Regions from separate parts of the Citricoccus sp. NR2 genome, predicted to be linked through region 1. Evidence: predicted binding sites of a transcription regulator. Region 1 holds the regulator's gene; the other holds the start of a gene.

Region 1 (8,505 bases):
CCGATCCAGGCGGCTATTGGTTCCCGGATCATCGCTCGTGAGAATATCCGGGCCATCCGCAAGGATGTCCTCTCCAAGTGCTACGGCGGCGATATTTCTCGTAAGCGGAAGTTGTTGGAAAAGCAGAAGGAAGGCAAGAAGCGGATGAAGATGGTCGGTCGCGTCGAAGTGCCGCAAGAGGCCTTCATTGCTGCACTGTCCTCCGACGGTGGTGGCGACCAAGCCAACGCCAAGAAGTGAGTCTGACGAGGAATTTGTGCCAGGAACTCCGATAACCGCGGATCCGGCTCCGACCGACGGACTACTGCCGGACACGGTAGCGCAGACCATTAAGATCGCCAAACGCTCCGGGGCTGCGCGGACCTTTTCGCTCTACGTTCATGTGCCGTTCTGCACGGTTCGGTGTGGCTACTGCGACTTCAACACCTATACGGCAGAAGACCTGGGCCCCGGAGCGTCCCGGACCAGCTACGCAGATACAGCCATCGCTGAGATTGCCTTCGCTGCCGACGTCATGAACGCCTCGGATATTCCGGCGCGTCAGTTGCACACCGTTTTCTTTGGCGGAGGCACCCCAACGCTGTTACCGGCCGCGGACCTGGTGCGCATTCTCGATGCTGCCCGTTCTCAATGGGGCATCGCCGAGGGTGCTGAGATCACCACGGAAGCAAACCCCGATTCGGTCACTCGGGAGTCGCTATGGAAGCTAGCCGAGGGCGGATTCACCCGAGTCTCCTTCGGTATGCAGTCTGCAGTGAACCACGTGCTGGACACTCTTGAGCGCACTCATCGTCCCGAGAACGTGCCAACGGCCGTAGCCTGGGCGCGGCAGGCCGGGCTGGAAGTCTCGCTCGACCTGATCTACGGGACACCTGGGGAGAGCCTTGAAGACTGGCGCACCACGCTCGATACTGCGCTTCAGCTACAACCGGACCACATTTCCGCTTACGGGCTCATCGTTGAAGAAGGCACCAAATTCGGTGCCGCCGTCCGGAGGGGAACCCAAGCAGATACTGATCCGGACGACCAAGCGGACAAGTACCTGCTGGCCGACACCGTGTTGGCTGAACGCGGCTATCACTGGTACGAAGTCTCAAACTGGGCGCACGATCCAGACCGGCGCGGCATCAACCAAGGTCGCCACAACGTCGCCTACTGGCGGGACCAAGATTGGTGGGGTGTGGGTCCCGGAGCGCATTCGCATCTAGCGGGGGTACGCTTCTGGAATGCCAAGCACCCTGCGGCCTACGCTCAGCGTTTAAGGACCGGAGTTTCTCCGGCGATCGGACGCGAAACCCCCGACGCAGAGGCTCGCCGGCTGGAGCGGATCATGCTGGGCGTGCGTCTATCGGAAGGACTGGCCATCGCAGATTTCGACGATGACGAGCCCTTGGATCGGGCGGAGATCACCAAGCTCATTGCCGACGGACTCATTGACGGTGCCGCAGCGTTGCGTGGTCGTATCATTCCTACCCTGCAGGGACGCCTGCTCGATGACGCCATCACCCGCCGACTCGCAGGATTCTGATCAATCATCATCAGCACGTTTTCGGCACCGGGTCGTATGCTGAGCCCATGACTTTCTTGCACTCTCACCTGGCGGTGCCTACGAATGGATTCGGCGCATGAGCGGGGGCTTGGTTGCTCTGCTCGACGACGTCGCTTCTATCGCCCGGGCAGCGGCGGCCAGCGTCGACGATGTGGCCGCGGCGGCCGGCCGGGCCAGCACCAAAGCCGTGGGTGTTGTCATCGACGATACGGCGGTGACTCCGCAGTACGTCGAGGGCGTGAAGCCGGCTCGTGAGTTGCCGATGATCTGGCGGATTGCCCGCGGGTCCCTGATCAACAAACTGGTGATCATCCTGCCAGTTGCCCTGCTCTTGAGCGAATTTTTGTCCTGGGCGCTGACACCGTTGCTGATGCTCGGCGGCTCATATCTGTGCTTTGAAGGCATGGAGAAGACCATCGAGAAGTTCCGCGGCGGATCTCACAAGGGCCACGGGGCCGATCATGAGCAGCCTCGTGATGAGGATACTCTCGTCAAGGCAGCTATTTTTACCGACCTCATCCTGTCGGCCGAAATCATGGTCCTTAGCCTCAATGAGGTTGCCGATGAGACTTTTTGGCGACGTGCCATCATCCTGATCATCGTTGGTATCGGTATCACCGCGGTCGTGTACGGCGTGGTTGCCTTGTTGGTGAAGATGGACGACATTGGGCTGAAGCTCGCCACTGGCCACCGTCCCCGGTGGGCGAGTTTTGGCCGCGGCTTGGTCACCGCGATGCCCAAGGTCCTCGCCACCATCGGCGTGATCGGGACACTGGCCATGCTGTGGGTTGGCGGACACATCATGGTGGTGGGAATGGACGAATTGGGCTTCTCAATGCCCTATCACCTCATCCACGGGGCTGAGGTGCTGGTTCCGGCCGGATTCTTGGCGTGGCTGGTCAACACCGCGCTGTCCCTTGTGGTCGGCGCTATCTGGGGCGCGATCCTGGCGGGGTTGTGGTCGCTCACGCCTTGGAGCCACGGTTTGGACAGCGACGACACAACGACGGACCACGAAGCTAGTAAGGGTGCCGCGTCGGCGCAGGGCGCGAAGCGCGCGGCGCTGGGTGGCAAAACGCCCGGCGCCATCGGCGCCGGTCATCAGCATCCAACCGAGAACTGACCCGCTGGGTCAGTCCGACCGACATCAGTTGATCAGGCGGAGGTTAAACGGGTAGCGGTAAGGTCGTCCCTTGTTGACCTCAATCCCGGCCACCACCCCGGAGATCGTCATGAACAGCCACAAGAGCACCGCGACGACTCCGAAGATGGCACCGATGATCGGGAGCAGCGCCAGCAGGTTGGCAACCACGGCAACCACGGTGAGGGGCAGAGTGAAGTTCAGTGCTTCCTTGGATTCCTGGGCCGTGAAGGGTCCACGGTCACGCATCACCATGAAGATGACGAGGGAAGGAATTGCGCCGAGGAATGCGCCAAAGTGGCTGAGCATGGCCCACTGGCGGTCTTCTTGAGGGGTCAGCGGCCGAGCCGAGGTCGAGCTGGAGTTCTCCGATGCGTCGCCGCGGGGGTAGCCAGGATGCTGAGCCACAGTTCACCGTGTCCTTTGTCTGCAGATTTCGTGCGGATGTCGGCCACTAGTTTACCGGTAAATCTGGGCTCCCCGGACGCGTACACAGGGCGCTCGAAAAACTCTCAGGGAATCACTGGTCGTCGTTCAGTTGACCGGGCTCGGTCAGGAAATCGATGACCTGCTCGACCCGCCCCAACAGGGATGGTTCGATGTCTGCGTAGGTGGTGACCTGACTCAACAAGCGCTTCCAGCCAAGACCCACATCCTCCTTGGTAGAGTGCGGCCACCCCAACCACCGAAGGATCCCGGTCTTCCAATCTTGACCACGGGGAATCTCGGGCCACGCCTCGAAACCCAGCACCCGAGGCTTGATGACCTGCCACACGTCCACATAGGGATGTCCCACGATCAGCACGTTGCCGGTTGAGCCCGGTACCGCCATGGCCTCGCGGGCGATGCGTTCTTCCTTCGAACCGGCGACCAAGTGATCCACGAGAATGCCCAGGCGGCGCTGCGGACCAGGGGAGAAATCACGGATTGCGCCAGCGAGATCGTCGACCCCGTGAAGCGGTTCCACGACAATACCCTCGACGCGCAGGTCGTCGCCCCATATTTTCTCCACCAGTTCGGCGTCGTGGACACCTTCTACCCAGATCCGAGAGGCGCGCGCAACGCGGGCCCGATGCTGTTCTACTTTCACGGAGCCGGAGGCGGTACGTCGGGGTGCGGAGCGGGTGGCGGCCACGTAGGGGACCAACCGGATCGGTTCGCCGTCGATCATGAATCCGTGACCCAACGGGAAGGAACGACGCGTACCGCGTCCGTCTTCCAACACGGCAAGATGCACTCCGCCGGAACGTTCGGTGCGGATGATCGCGCCGGTGAAGCCGGACGCGGACTCCTCGATGACCTCACCCACCTGGGCCGGGACATCGCGCACCTCGCGCTTGCTGGCCCGCGGGTCCAGAGAACCCGGACCCCAGGAATCCCAATTCATCGGTGTCTCCTTCGATCAACGCCAATCCGAACGCCAGAGACGCTACCATCGGGTGGGCTCCGACACCCGCAGCGCCACGATGCAATGGGCGCCGTTGACGTACTAGACTTAGCACTGAGCAATAGTGAGTGCTAATGACAGCTGACTCGGTTGAGGAGGGGTGAACATGTCTGAATTGCCGCGTCGAATGAAGGTTCTGCAAGCGATCGTCGAAGACTATGTCTCCTCCCGTGAGCCGGTGGGGTCCAAAGCGCTGGTGGATCGACACGATCTGGGAGTGTCCTCGGCCACCGTGCGTAATGACATGGCGGCGCTGGAAGAAGAAGGACTGATCGCCGCCCCGCATACTTCCGCTGGACGCATCCCCACGGACAAGGGCTACCGGCTCTTCGTCGATCGGATCTCGGATGTGCGCCCGCTTTCGGCGGCCGAGAAACGCGCCGTCCAGATGCTCTTGGACGCCACTGATGACATCAACGACATGATGGCCCACAGCGTGCGGCTGCTTGCCCAGCTGACCCAGCAGGTCGCCATCCTCCAGTATCCACACCTCGACTCCGCGACGGTGCGGCACCTGGAAATGGTTTCGCTCGGACACGGCCGGGTGCTGGTGGTACTGATCCTCTCCTCCGGCAAAGTGGACCAGCGCACCGTCGCCATCGAGGAGCCGTTCACGGAGACGGACCTCGACGTCGTCAAGCAGACGTTCCTTGGCCACCTTCAGGGAGTGGGGCCAGCGCATGCCTCGGCCGCCATGGAAGTGGCGATGGAGCTGATTCCGCCGACCGAACAACACCTCGCCGGTTCCTTGCGAGAGGCGCTGGAGGCCTTGTTCGCCACTGGCCGAGAAGATCGCATCATCTTGGCCGGCACTGCTAACCTGGCACGCACCCCGGGGGACTTCCCGTACTCGATCGGACCGATCTTGGAAGCCCTCGAGGAGCAGGTCGTGTTGCTGAAGCTTCTCACGGAAATGGACCAAGACCTCAACGGACTCTCGGTACGCATTGGCACCGAGAATTCGGGTTCGCTCGCCGAGACCTCTGTGATCGCCGCGGGATATGGCCCCGGCCAGATTTCGAAGCTGGGCGTGGTAGGTCCGACCCGCATGGACTATCCCGGAACGATGGCCGCAGTGCGCGCTGTCGCCCGCTATTTGTCCCGCATTCTCGCGCAGTAGCGCGCCGGAAGAGGATCCCGGCACGCACGCATAACTGACGTTTCACCGATTGGAAGGAAGACTCGACACCGTGGCTGACCACTATGAGGTTCTGGGTGTCTCTCGCGAGGCGACCCGCGAGGAGATCAAACGCGCCTACCGCAAGAAGGCCCGCCGACTGCACCCGGACCACAACCCCTCACCCGAGGCGGCTGAGGAATTCAAGAACGTCTCCCGCGCCTACGATGTGCTTCAGGACGAGAACAAGCGGCGCAACTATGACGCCACGGGTAACGAGAACGGACAGGCCGCAGGCGGCTTCGGTGGTGCGGGCGGCTTCGGCGGCTTCTCCGATATTTTCGAGACATTCTTTGGTGGCGGACAGGCCTCCGGTCCGGCAAGCCGTGCCCGGCGCGGTCAGGATGCGCTGATCACCGTTCCGATCGACCTCCACGACGCCGTGTTCGGCGTGGACAAGACCATCGAGGTCGACACCGCGGTGCGCTGCGAGACGTGCAACGGCACCTGCTGCGAGCCCGGTACCTCTCCGGAGACCTGTAGCCACTGTGCCGGACAGGGACAAGTACGCCGCCCGGTCCGCTCCATTCTGGGCACCGTGATGACCGCTGAGCCGTGCCCGCAGTGCCGTGGCTTCGGCACCACCATCCCCAGCCCCTGCCACGAATGCGGTGGGCAGGGTCGAGTGCGCGATCGTGCATCGATGACCATCAAGATCCCTGCCGGTGTGGACGTGGGCACCCGCATCCAGCTCGCCGGGCGCGGCGAGGCCGGTATCGGCGGGGGGCCCAATGGTGACCTGTTCGTGGAGATCGACGTCCGCAATCACGACGTGTTCACCCGCGATGGCGTGCACCTGACCGCCACCATGTCGCTGCCGATGACGGCCGCGGCGCTGGGCACCGAGGTCACCCTGGATACTTTTGACGGGGAGCAGTCCATCAAGGTCAAGCCCGGAACCCAGTCCGGCGAAGTGCACACCCTGAAGGGACTCGGCGTTGGCCGCTTGCGTGGTACCGGTCGCGGCGATCTGAAGGTGACCCTGCGCGTGGAGACCCCTTCCAAGCTGGATGACGAACAGCGCGAGCTCCTCGAGAAGCTGGCCCAGCTGCGCCATGAAGACATCGTGCACGGACAGGTCGAGACTCGCGGGCTGTTCTCCAAACTCAAGGAGAACTGGCGTAACCGTGACTGATCCGCTGTTTCTGGTGCCCGCCGGCAGCCTGGCTGGTCTTGAAGAAGGCGACCAGGTACGGCTCGGCTCGGCTGAATCCGCCCACGCGGTGAAAGCCATGCGGCTGCAGGCCGGGGAGACCGTACTGGTCGCCGATGGATGCGGGCAGTACGCCACCGGCGTGGTCTCGGATACCTCGGCCGTCGCAATGTCCGTGACGATCCAGCAGTGGGGGAGCACCCCCGAAGCGCAGCCGCGTCTGGTGTTGGTCCAGGCGCTGGCAAAAGGCGACCGGGACCTGTTGGGCGTCCAGACGGCCACTGAAGTGGGTGTCGACGCCGTCATCCCGTGGGAGGCTCAGCGCTCGGTGGTCCGGCTGAAGTCCGACAAAATCGACAAAACGCTGGCTAAATGGCGGACGAGCCTGGAAACGGCGGCCAAGCAGGCCCGCCGCACTCGGGTTCCTACCTTGCGCGATCCCGTGACCGGCACCGACATTGCGGGCCTGGTGGCCAGCGACACGATAGTTCTCGTCCTGGACGAGAACGCCACCGACTCGTTGGCTGCTGTTGTGTCCGGATGGGAACCGGCACACCTGCGGGCCGCCGTTGATTTGGTGCTCGTCGTCGGCCCGGAAGGCGGCATCAGTGATGCGGAGGTGTCCGCGCTGGTTGAGGCCGGGGCGTATCGGGTGCGCATGGGCGAGCACGTCATGCGTTCATCCACGGCCGGACCCATCGCGGTCGCTCTCGTCCAACAACTGTTGTCCCGCTGGTGAGGACCCGGGATAAACTGAGGCAACCGCGGGATTGACCAAGCCCGACCCAGCATCCGAGGGAGATGACCCGTCCACTGTGACTGACCTGGAACAGCCAGCCTCCGCCGACGACGAAATCAGCATCAGCTTCTCGTCCGCCGACGCCATGATCCGAACCTTCGGTCCCCAAGACCTGCTGTTGCGCGTGCTCGAAGGCGTCTATCCCGGGCTCCGGCTGTCCGTACGCGGAGAAACCCTCACCGTTTCCGGCCCGGCCCCGGCGGTGCGCCAGACCGAGACCATCGTGGATGAGCTGCATGGCACCGCCCAATCGGGGGTGACCGTCTCGGCGGACGTCATTGAACAAACCGTGTCGTCCGTGCGTCAGGCCGCCAACCCCACTGATATGTCGGCCCGACGGGGCACGGAGTCCATTGTCTCCTCGCGCGGTCGCGCCATCCGGCCCAAAACGATCAACCAACAGAGTTACGTCGAGGCCATCGACCACAACACCGTCATCTTTGGGCTCGGCCCAGCCGGCACCGGCAAGACCTACCTCGCGATGGCAAAAGCAGTTCAGGCGTTGCAAGCGCGCGAGGTCAACCGCATTATCCTCACCCGCCCGGCGGTGGAGGCCGGAGAATCGCTGGGCTACCTGCCGGGCTCGCTCAATGAGAAGATCGACCCCTATCTGCGTCCGCTCTATGATGCGCTGCACGACATGATCGAACCTGAGTCGATCCCACACCTGATGGAGGCCGGCACCATCGAGGTGGCCCCGCTGGCCTATATGCGTGGACGTACCCTCAATGATGCCTTCATCATTCTCGACGAAGCACAGAACACCACCGGTGAGCAGATGAAAATGTTCCTCACCCGCCTGGGCTTCAACTCGCACATGGTCATTACCGGCGACACCTCCCAGGTCGATCTGCCCCGCAACACCGACTCCGGGCTGGCCCAAGCGGTGGAGTACCTCGAAGGCATCGAAGATATTGCGGTGGTGCGTCTGACCAGCTCCGATGTGGTGCGGCATCGGCTCGTTTCCAAGATTGTTGATGCCTACCAAGAACAACAGGATCTGCGCGGTGCCGGTGCTAGCCGTCCCGCCCACGGACCTCGCAACGCGCGACGGCGCTCCGGCCACGATCGAGGAGGCAACCATGGCGGTTGAGATTCTGAATGAGACGGACGACGACGTCGACGTTGAAGCGCTTCAACGGTTGTGCGCGTTTCTCTACGAGTCCCTCCACCTGCACCCGGAAGCCGAGCTGTCACTGATCTGTGTGGACGACGCCGCCATGGAGCAGCTGCATCTTG
Region 2 (8,505 bases), 530 kb from region 1:
CGCCAACAACCTGGGGCTGAACCACCGTCGCGAAGTGATGATCACCCTCCTGCTCGTTTCCATCCTCATGTCTGTGACGACCTCGCTGGTGGGTCCGATGACCTTCCTCGGCTTCCTCATCGCCACCCTGGCGTATACATTCACGGACTCCTACGACCACCGGCTCATCCTGCCCATGGCGTTCCTGCTGGGATACGTCATCTTGGCCGGGGCTTACTTCATTCTTCGCAACTTCTTCTACGCTCAGGGAGCGGTCACCATCATCATCGAACTCATCGGTGGTCTGGTCTTCTTGATCGTGGTGATGAGAAAGGGACGACTGTGATCACTCTCGAGAATGTCTCGCGGCGCTACAGCGACTCCGTCACGATCGGACCCGTCGACGTCGAGATTCCGGCGGGCGGAATCACCGCGCTGGTGGGACCCAACGGTGCCGGAAAATCCACGATCCTCACGATGATCGGCCGCCTCCAGGAGGTCGACACCGGCACTATCCAGGTGGCCGGTCTCGATGTCACTAAGGCTCGCAGCAAGGACGTGGCTCAGACGCTGGCGATCCTGCGTCAGGAGAACCACTTCGTCACCCGCCTCACTGTGCGCCAGCTGGTGGGCTTCGGCCGTTACCCGTACTCCAAGGGCCGCCTGACGCCGGAATGTGAGCGTCAGATCGATCTTGCCTTGGGGTTCCTGGAGCTCACTGATCTGCAGGATCGTTTCCTCGACCAGCTCTCCGGTGGGCAGCGCCAGCGGGCCTACGTCGCCATGGTGCTGGCTCAGGACACCGACTACATCCTGCTCGACGAACCCCTGAACAACCTCGACATGAAGCACTCCGTGCGCATGATGAAGCAGTTGCGACGCGCCGCCGATGAGTTGGGGCGCACCGTGGTCGTGGTGCTGCACGACATCAACTTCGCGGGTCGATATGCGGACCGCATCCTGGCGATGAAGAACGGTCAGGCGGTGCATTTCGGCACGCCCGAAGAGATCATGCGCGACGATGTGCTCAGCGGCATCTTCGAGACTGACGTCTCGGTGCGCGACGACGCCGGTCTCCCGCTGGCGGTCTACTTCTAGGACGGATTAGACCGGCTCGACCACCACGGCGAGCCGGTCTTCGCCCACACGAGTGAGAACCAGGGTTGCCGTGCGCGGAGCAGGCGTGGAGCCGCCGGACTTCTGCTGCTTCTTCTTTTGACCCGACATCAGCAGTCGGCGCAGTTCCTCGGGCACCACATCGACACCGCGTTTCTTGATGTCGAGTCGCGTCATCGACTGCTCCTGCACCCAGCGGCGCAGCCCCTTGACGCTGTATGGCAGCACGTCCAGCACCCGGTAGCCGGTAGCGAACGGCGTAGACACGGGTTCATCGGCGCAGAAATAGGCGATGTGTTCGTCCAACATTCGCCCGCCCACCGAACCGAAGGTATCGGCCACCAGCTGTCGGATGAGCCCGGAACGGATCACCGCGGAATCAGGCTCGTATAAGTACCCGGCGATGCCCTCGCGCCCGGACACCGGCACCTCCGGGTCATCGTCGAAATCAGCGGCGCTGATCAGCTCGCTGGTGCTTCCTGCCGCATCGATCACCAATGCGCCGCGACGTACATCATCTCGACGCACCGCGTTGAACCACAGCACGGTTTCCAACAGTGACCCATCCACCGAGATCCACTGCGCTTCTGCGGTCTCCGGAATGGCTGCATGGGGTAGGCCCGGGCCCAATTTGACCCCCACTGGGGCTCCGGTGCCGGCCAGGCGCTCCACGAAGGACAGGGGAGGCGAGAACGCCGCGGGATCGAAGATTCGTGTCGAGCCCCCGGTGGTGTCTGCGCTGGAGCCATCGAGCACTCGCCGTGCCGGATCCAACCAGTACGCCTCCGGGCGTGAGCTCTCGTCCAGCCCGTCGTGCCAGTCCATCGCGTCGGCACAGATAACGGTGGCGTTCGGGAACGGCATGAGATTAATCATGGCCGCCGCCGCAGTGGACTCGTCCATCTCGACCGCGGTGACATTCAGATCCAGGGCGGCCATGGCTAGGGCGTCAGCGCCCAGTCCGCATCCGAGGTCTGCCACGGATGTCACCCCGGCGTCCTGGAATCGGTGAGCGTGCCGGGCCGCCACCGAGAGCCGGGTGGCTTGCTGTAAGCCGTCGTCGGTGAAGACCATGTGATCGGTGAACGGGCCGAATTTCTCCACCGCTCGGGACCGTAGCCGCAACTGGGTGAGCACCGCGGCCACGGTTTCTGGGTCGTGTCCCTCGCCGCGTAACTGGGTGGACCAGCGTAGGGCATCCTCGTCGCGGTAGGCGCGATGGTCGCCGAGCTCATCCGAGAGTCGCCGTAGCAGCTCCCACCCCTCGGGGCGCAATACGGGGGCAAGCGCCGAAGCGCCGGTGGTGGAGGAATCAGTCACCACTCCACGGTACCGCCGTCTGTAGCCGCTTAGGTGAACGCAACACTGGCACTCACCTTGACCGAGTGCTAAGTCTCGGCTTAGAGTCGGATTAGCACTCGAGCATAGCGAGTGACAAAGCCTTGAAGGACTAGCCATCCGGCACCCGCGACGACGGTTGGCTCGCCCCCGGCGCACAACAGATTTATGGAACTACAGAAGGAGAGTGCGGACATGGCCGTCTCTATCAAGCCCCTCGAGGATCGTATTGTTGTCCGTCCGCTGGAAGCCGAGCAGACCACCGCTTCCGGTCTGGTCATCCCGGACACCGCCAAGGAGAAGCCCCAGGAGGGCACCGTGGTGGCAGTGGGCCCCGGCCGCGTGGCCGACAACGGTGAGCGCATCGCCGTGGACGTGAACGAGGGCGACGTGGTGCTGTTCTCGAAGTACGGTGGCACCGAGGTCAAGTACGGCGGTGAGGAGTACCTGGTGCTCTCCGCTCGCGACGTGCTGGCCGTCGTCACCAAGTGACTCAGCAGCGCTGATTAAGACCACCTGAGAGCGGGCCCGGTCGGCCACCGGCCGGCTGGGCCGCTCTACTTCAGACGTCAGAACAGATTTAGAGGAGTAACAACACATGGCAAAGCAGCTGTTGTTCAACGACGACGCTCGCCGTGCGCTACAGGCCGGTATCGACAAGCTCGCCGATACCGTCAAGGTCACCCTCGGCCCCAAGGGCCGCAACGTGGTGCTCGATAAGGCCTGGGGCGCACCCAACATCACCAACGACGGTGTGACCATCGCCCGCGACGTGGAGCTTGAGGACCCTTACGAGAACATGGGTGCTCAGCTGGCGAAGGAAGTCGCCACCAAGACCAACGACATCGCCGGTGACGGCACCACCACCGCCACCGTGCTGGCCCAGGCTCTCGTGAACGAGGGCATGCGTCTGGTGGCCGCCGGTGCGGCCCCGAACGAGGTCAAGAAGGGCATCGAGGTGGCCACCGCCGCCGTCGAGAAGCGCCTGCAGGAGAACGCCCGCGACGTCGAAGGCAAGAATGTGGCCCACGTGGCCGCGATTTCGGCTCAGTCCGACGAGGTCGGCGAGCTGCTGGCCCGCGCTTTCGACACTGTCGGCGCCGACGGCGTGATCACCATCGAAGAGTCCTCCACGACCTCCACCGAGCTGGAGATCACCGAGGGTATGCAGTTCGACAAGGGCTACCTCTCCCCGCACATGGTCACCGACGCCGAGCGTCAGGAAGCCGTGCTGGAGGATGCCTACATCCTGCTGAACTCCGGCAAGATTTCCAACGTTCAGGAGTTCCTGCCGCTGCTGGAGAAGATCCTGCAGGAGAAGAAGCCGCTGTTCATCATCGCCGAGGACGTCGAGGGCGAAGCCCTGTCCACCCTGGTGGTCAACAAGCTGCGCGGCACCCTGAATGCCGTGGCCGTGAAGGCTCCGGGCTTCGGTGACCGCCGCAAGGCCATGATGCAGGACATCGCGATCCTCACCGGCGCACAGGTGGTCTCCCCGGATCTGGGCATGAAGCTGGATCAGGTCGGCACCGAGGTGCTCGGCTCTGCTCGCCGTATCACCGTGACCAAGGACAACACCACGATCGTCGAGGGTGCAGGCTCCGCGGACGACGTGGAGGCACGCGTGGCACAGATCAAGGCTGAGATCGACGCCACCGACTCTGACTGGGACCGTGAGAAGCTCCAGGAGCGCCTGGCCAAGCTGGCCGGCGGCGTGGGCGTCATCAAGGTCGGCGCTGCCACCGAGGTGGAGCTCAAGGAGCGCAAGGCCCGCATCGAGGATGCCGTGAACTCCACCCGCGCTGCTCTGGAAGAGGGCATCGTGGCGGGCGGCGGTACCGCACTGATCAACGCCCTGTCCGTACTGGACGAGGATGCTGATGTGTCCGCGCTCTCTGGCGATGCGGCACACGGCGTCGACGTCGTCCGTAAGGCCCTGGTGCAGCCGCTGCGCTGGATCTCCCTGAACGCCGGCGAAGACGGCTCCGTCGTGGTCTCCAAGGTGGCCCAGCTGGAGCCCAACCACGGCTTCAACGCCAAGACCGGCGTCTACGGCGACCTGCTCGCCGACGGCGTCATCGACCCGGTGAAGGTCACCCGCTCTGCCCTGCAGAACGCCGCCTCCATCGCGGCTCTGGTGCTGACCACCGAGACCCTGGTGGCTGACAAGGTCGAGGATGAGGACGAAGACTGATCCCCGCTGATCACGTTGAATCCCAGGTGACCGATTCTGGTCACTGATTCGCGCTCAATGCCCTGCTGGACCTGGTCCGGCAGGGCATTGTCGTGGGTAGGATGAAGACCATGTCGGAATTGCTGAACCTGCCTGCCTCTGCCCTCGACGCCTACCGTGGCGCGGTCCTCTCTATCGGACGCCAGCATCCGCTGGTCGAGGAGGAGCTCGAAGGCCAGCTCCAGCCACTGCATTACCCGGCTTCCCGGCACGACCGCGCCGAGTTTCTCGTCGAGCACGGGGAGACCATCAAGATCGCGGTGGCCACCGCCGGCAGCGGGGTCGACGCCATGATGCTGGACCGGCTGCCGCACCTCGAGGCCGTGATGAATTTCGGGGTCGGCTACGACGCTCACGACGTCGAAGGGCTCCGCGAGCGCAACATCCCGCTGTCGAACACCCCCGACGTGCTCAACGAATGTGTCGCCGACACCGCACTGGGGCTCTACCTCGACACCATGCGTCGCTTCTCCGCGGCCGACCGGTTCGTGCGCAGCGGAAAATGGCAGGAAGGGCCGTTCCCCTTCAGCACCCGAGCGCACCACCGCCGGGTGGGCATCCTCGGGCTCGGGCGCATTGGCTTCGATATTGCCCGCCGCTTTGAAGCCCTGAGCAGTGAAATCCACTACTGGTCCCGCCGCGCGAAGGACACCCCGGGCTACACCTACCATTCGACGCCGCGCGAACTCGCCGAAGCAGTCGACATCCTGGTGGTCGCTATAGTCGGTGGACCCGACACGGCCGGGCTCGTCGGCGCCGAAGTCCTTCAAGCTCTGGGGGACAACGGAGTGGTCATCAACATTGCACGCGGATCGGTCATCGACGACGAAGCACTCATCGTCGCGTTGCAGAACCGCACCATCACTGCTGCCGGTCTCGACGTGTTCGTCGACGAACCCAACGTTGATGACCGTTATCTCGAGCTGAACAACACTGTCCTCTACCCTCACGTCGGATCCGCCACTCACGAGACCCGCGAGGATATGGCGCGGCTGACCCTGGAGAACGTGCGCAGCTGGGTGACCAGCCGGACGCTGGTCACCCCGGTCTAGAAGACCAGGCTGAGTCCAAAGACCCCGATGATGCCCAGCACGGCCAGCACCGTGGTGTAAGTCGTACGCACCGCCAGCGCCTGCCCGACGCTGAGGTTGAAGTACTCCATGAACATCCAGAAGCCCGGATCGTTGACGTGGCTGAAGGCGATCGACCCGCACGCGGTCGCCAGGGCCATCAGTTCGGGTGAGGCACCGGTGGCAGCCACCAGGGGAGCGGCCACACCGGCAGCGGTGGCGACGGCAACCGTGGCTGAGCCCAAGGCGATGGGCAGCAGCGCCGCAATCACCCAAGCGAGCAGCAATGGGCTGAAATTCAAACCGCTGGTGGTCTCGGCAACGTAATCGGCTATGCCCGCCGTCTCCGTGCTAATGGCGCAGCTGTTGGTCATCGCCCCGATCTACCTCACGGTGTTCTCCTTCCTCTCCCGCCACCGGGCCGAGACGAAGGAGCCGCTGTGGAAGACGGTGCTGAAAGCAGTGGCGAATCCTGTGAGCATTGCCGCCGTCGTCGGCGCAGCGGTGTCACTGACTTCCTGGACGCCGCCAGAGGTGATCTGGCAACCCCTGGACATGCTGGGACACTCCTCGATTCCGCTGTTGTTGCTCATCTTCGGGATGAGTCTGCACGGGCAGAAGCCGTTCCGGAACCGAGAGATTTTCAGTGACCTGGTGTTGGGCAAGCTGACGAAACTGGCCCTGATGCCCACAGCGGCCTGGCTGCTGGGGCACTTCGTGTTTGGGCTCAGTGGGCTCGAGCTGTTCGGGGTGGTAGCCATGGCGGCACTGCCCACCGCGCAGAACGAGTTCCTCTTCGCATCCCAGTTTCGGCTGCCCACCTTGTTGGTGCGTGACACGATCTTCGCCAGCTCTTTTCTCTCGCTGCCGGTGATCCTCCTGATTACTCTGTTGCTGGCTCCCGGATAACGCTTGCAGAGTCACCGGGGTCACAGTGTGTCCTCACGTGACCGATCGGTCAGGTCGTTCAGCGTTTTCGGACTACGGTGCTGGCATGTCTTCAACTCGCACTGATATCCAACCCCGGCAGAGGACCCTGCCCGGGTGGATGACTAATTTCGGATTCCAGATCCTGGCCGCTCTCGTGCTCGGCGTCGTTCTCGGCCTGATGGCCCGCGCTGCCGGCCACACCGAGGAGACTCCGACCGGTCTGGGCACGACGCTGCAACTGATCGGCTCCAGCTACATCTCCTTGCTGCGCGCCGCGGTGATCCCGCTGGTGTTCTTCGCCGTCGTCGCCTCCATCGCCAACCTCGCGCAGGTCACCAACGCCGCCCGCCTGGCGTGGAAAACCTTGCTCTGGTTCGCCATCACCGCGTTCATTTCTGTGCTCATCGGCATTGCCATGGGCGCGATCTTCCAACCCGGCGTCGGCACCGGGCAGGAAGCCCCGGAGGAATACGCGGGTCGCACCGGCGACTGGCTGGCGTTCCTGCAGGGTCTCATCCCCTCCAATTTCCTGGGACTGTCGGCCTCGACCACTGCCGGTGACGATGGCACCATGACGACCTCGGTGTCGTTCAACGTGCTGCAGATCCTGGTGATCGCGATCGTCGTCGGTGTGGCCGCCTTGAAACTGGGCAAGAAAGCCGAGCCGTTCCTGGACTTCTCGCAGTCCACCCTGGCCGTGATCCAGAAGGTGCTGTGGTGGATCATCCGTATCGCTCCGATCGGCACCGTGGGTCTGCTCGGCAACGCGGTGGCGTCCTACGGCTGGACCACCATGGGCGCCCTCGGTACCTTTGTGCTCGCCATTTATGCCGGTCTGGCTATTGTGCTGCTGGTGCTCTACCCGGTGCTGGTGAAGGCCCATGGGCTGAGCATCCGCAAGTTCTTCTCCGGTGTGTGGCCCGCCTTCCAGCTGGGCTTCGTCTCCCGCTCCTCGATCGGCACGCTGCCGGTCACTCAGCGCGTGGCTGAGCGAAACTTCGGAGTGCCTTCCGGTTACGCTGCGTTCGCTGTGCCGTTGGGCGCCACCACCAAGATGGACGGCTGCGCTGCTATCTACCCGGCGATTGCCGCGATGTTCGTGGCCCAGTTCTTCGGTATCCAGCTGACGCTGGCCGACTACGCGCTCATCGTGGTGGTCTCCGTGCTTGGGTCGGCAGCGACCGCGGGCACCACCGGTGCCGTCGTGATGCTCACCCTGACCCTGTCCACGCTGGGGCTGCCGCTGGCCGGCGTGGGTCTGTTGCTTGCGGTGGATCCGATTGTCGACATGGGCCGCACCGCCGTGAACGTGGTGGGCCAGGCCCTGGTGCCGGCGCTGGTGTCGAAACAGGAGGGCATCCTGGATGAGTCACTCTACAACGCCAAGCATGCTGGCGTGGAGCTGATGAATGACGACGTTGAACTGGCCGAGCCAGAGACGCAGGACGTGGTCGACCACGCGCAGGACGAGCCGGTCGACGCCGAGCGCGTCGGCGCCGAAGCCGGATCGGCTCAGCGACCCAGCGTGTGACGCAGGGCCGAGGTCAGGTCCGGGTGCCGGAAACGGTACCCGGACCTTTCCAGCTCAGCCGGAGCAAGGCGTGCCGAACTCAGCGCCAGCTCGCGCGCTCCCTGACGGCCCAGCAGCACTGCCGGGGCGATGTTCGGGGTACGCAGCACAGTTGGTCGATGCAGAATATCGCCCAGCGTGGCGGCGAACTCGCGCTGCTGCACCGGCTGCGGGCTCACCGCGTTGACCGGTCCAGTGACCTCGGGCCGGACGACCGCCCACACGTAGATTTGCGCCAGATCATCCAGGGACACCCAAGGCTGCCACAT

Evidence for each region. Region 1 encodes HrcA, which represses chaperone genes, less so after heat shock. Its sites were predicted from a motif close to TTNGCACTCGNNNNNNNCGAGTGCNAA; they were not measured.
Region 2: groES (co-chaperone GroES) is a predicted target of HrcA. The motif match lies at 2,461-2,487, and genes of this name have one in related genera.

Annotation. Positions count from the first base shown of each region.
Region 1 is NZ_CP115154.1:2,253,874-2,262,378, forward strand. It holds gene lepA (translation elongation factor 4) at 1-240, shown strand, start outside; gene hemW (radical SAM family heme chaperone HemW) at 257-1,528, shown strand; gene O1A05_RS10530 (DUF808 domain-containing protein) at 1,626-2,672, shown strand; gene O1A05_RS10535 (DUF4870 domain-containing protein) at 2,697-3,098, opposite strand; gene O1A05_RS10540 (DUF3097 domain-containing protein) at 3,211-4,077, opposite strand; gene hrcA (heat-inducible transcriptional repressor HrcA) at 4,244-5,257, shown strand; gene dnaJ (molecular chaperone DnaJ) at 5,328-6,449, shown strand; gene O1A05_RS10555 (16S rRNA (uracil(1498)-N(3))-methyltransferase) at 6,442-7,206, shown strand; gene O1A05_RS10560 (PhoH family protein) at 7,283-8,359, shown strand; gene ybeY (rRNA maturation RNase YbeY) at 8,349-8,505, shown strand, end outside.
Region 2 is NZ_CP115154.1:1,725,670-1,734,174, forward strand. It holds gene O1A05_RS08180 (iron chelate uptake ABC transporter family permease subunit) at 1-325, shown strand, start outside; gene O1A05_RS08185 (iron ABC transporter ATP-binding protein) at 322-1,077, shown strand; gene O1A05_RS08190 (THUMP-like domain-containing protein) at 1,084-2,415, opposite strand; gene groES (co-chaperone GroES) at 2,629-2,925, shown strand; gene groL (chaperonin GroEL) at 3,032-4,627, shown strand; gene O1A05_RS08205 (2-hydroxyacid dehydrogenase) at 4,738-5,718, shown strand; gene O1A05_RS08210 (GntT/GntP/DsdX family permease) at 5,715-6,110, opposite strand; gene O1A05_RS08215 (AEC family transporter) at 6,091-6,645, shown strand; gene O1A05_RS08220 (dicarboxylate/amino acid:cation symporter) at 6,731-8,197, shown strand; gene O1A05_RS08225 (TIGR01777 family oxidoreductase) at 8,179-8,505, opposite strand, start outside.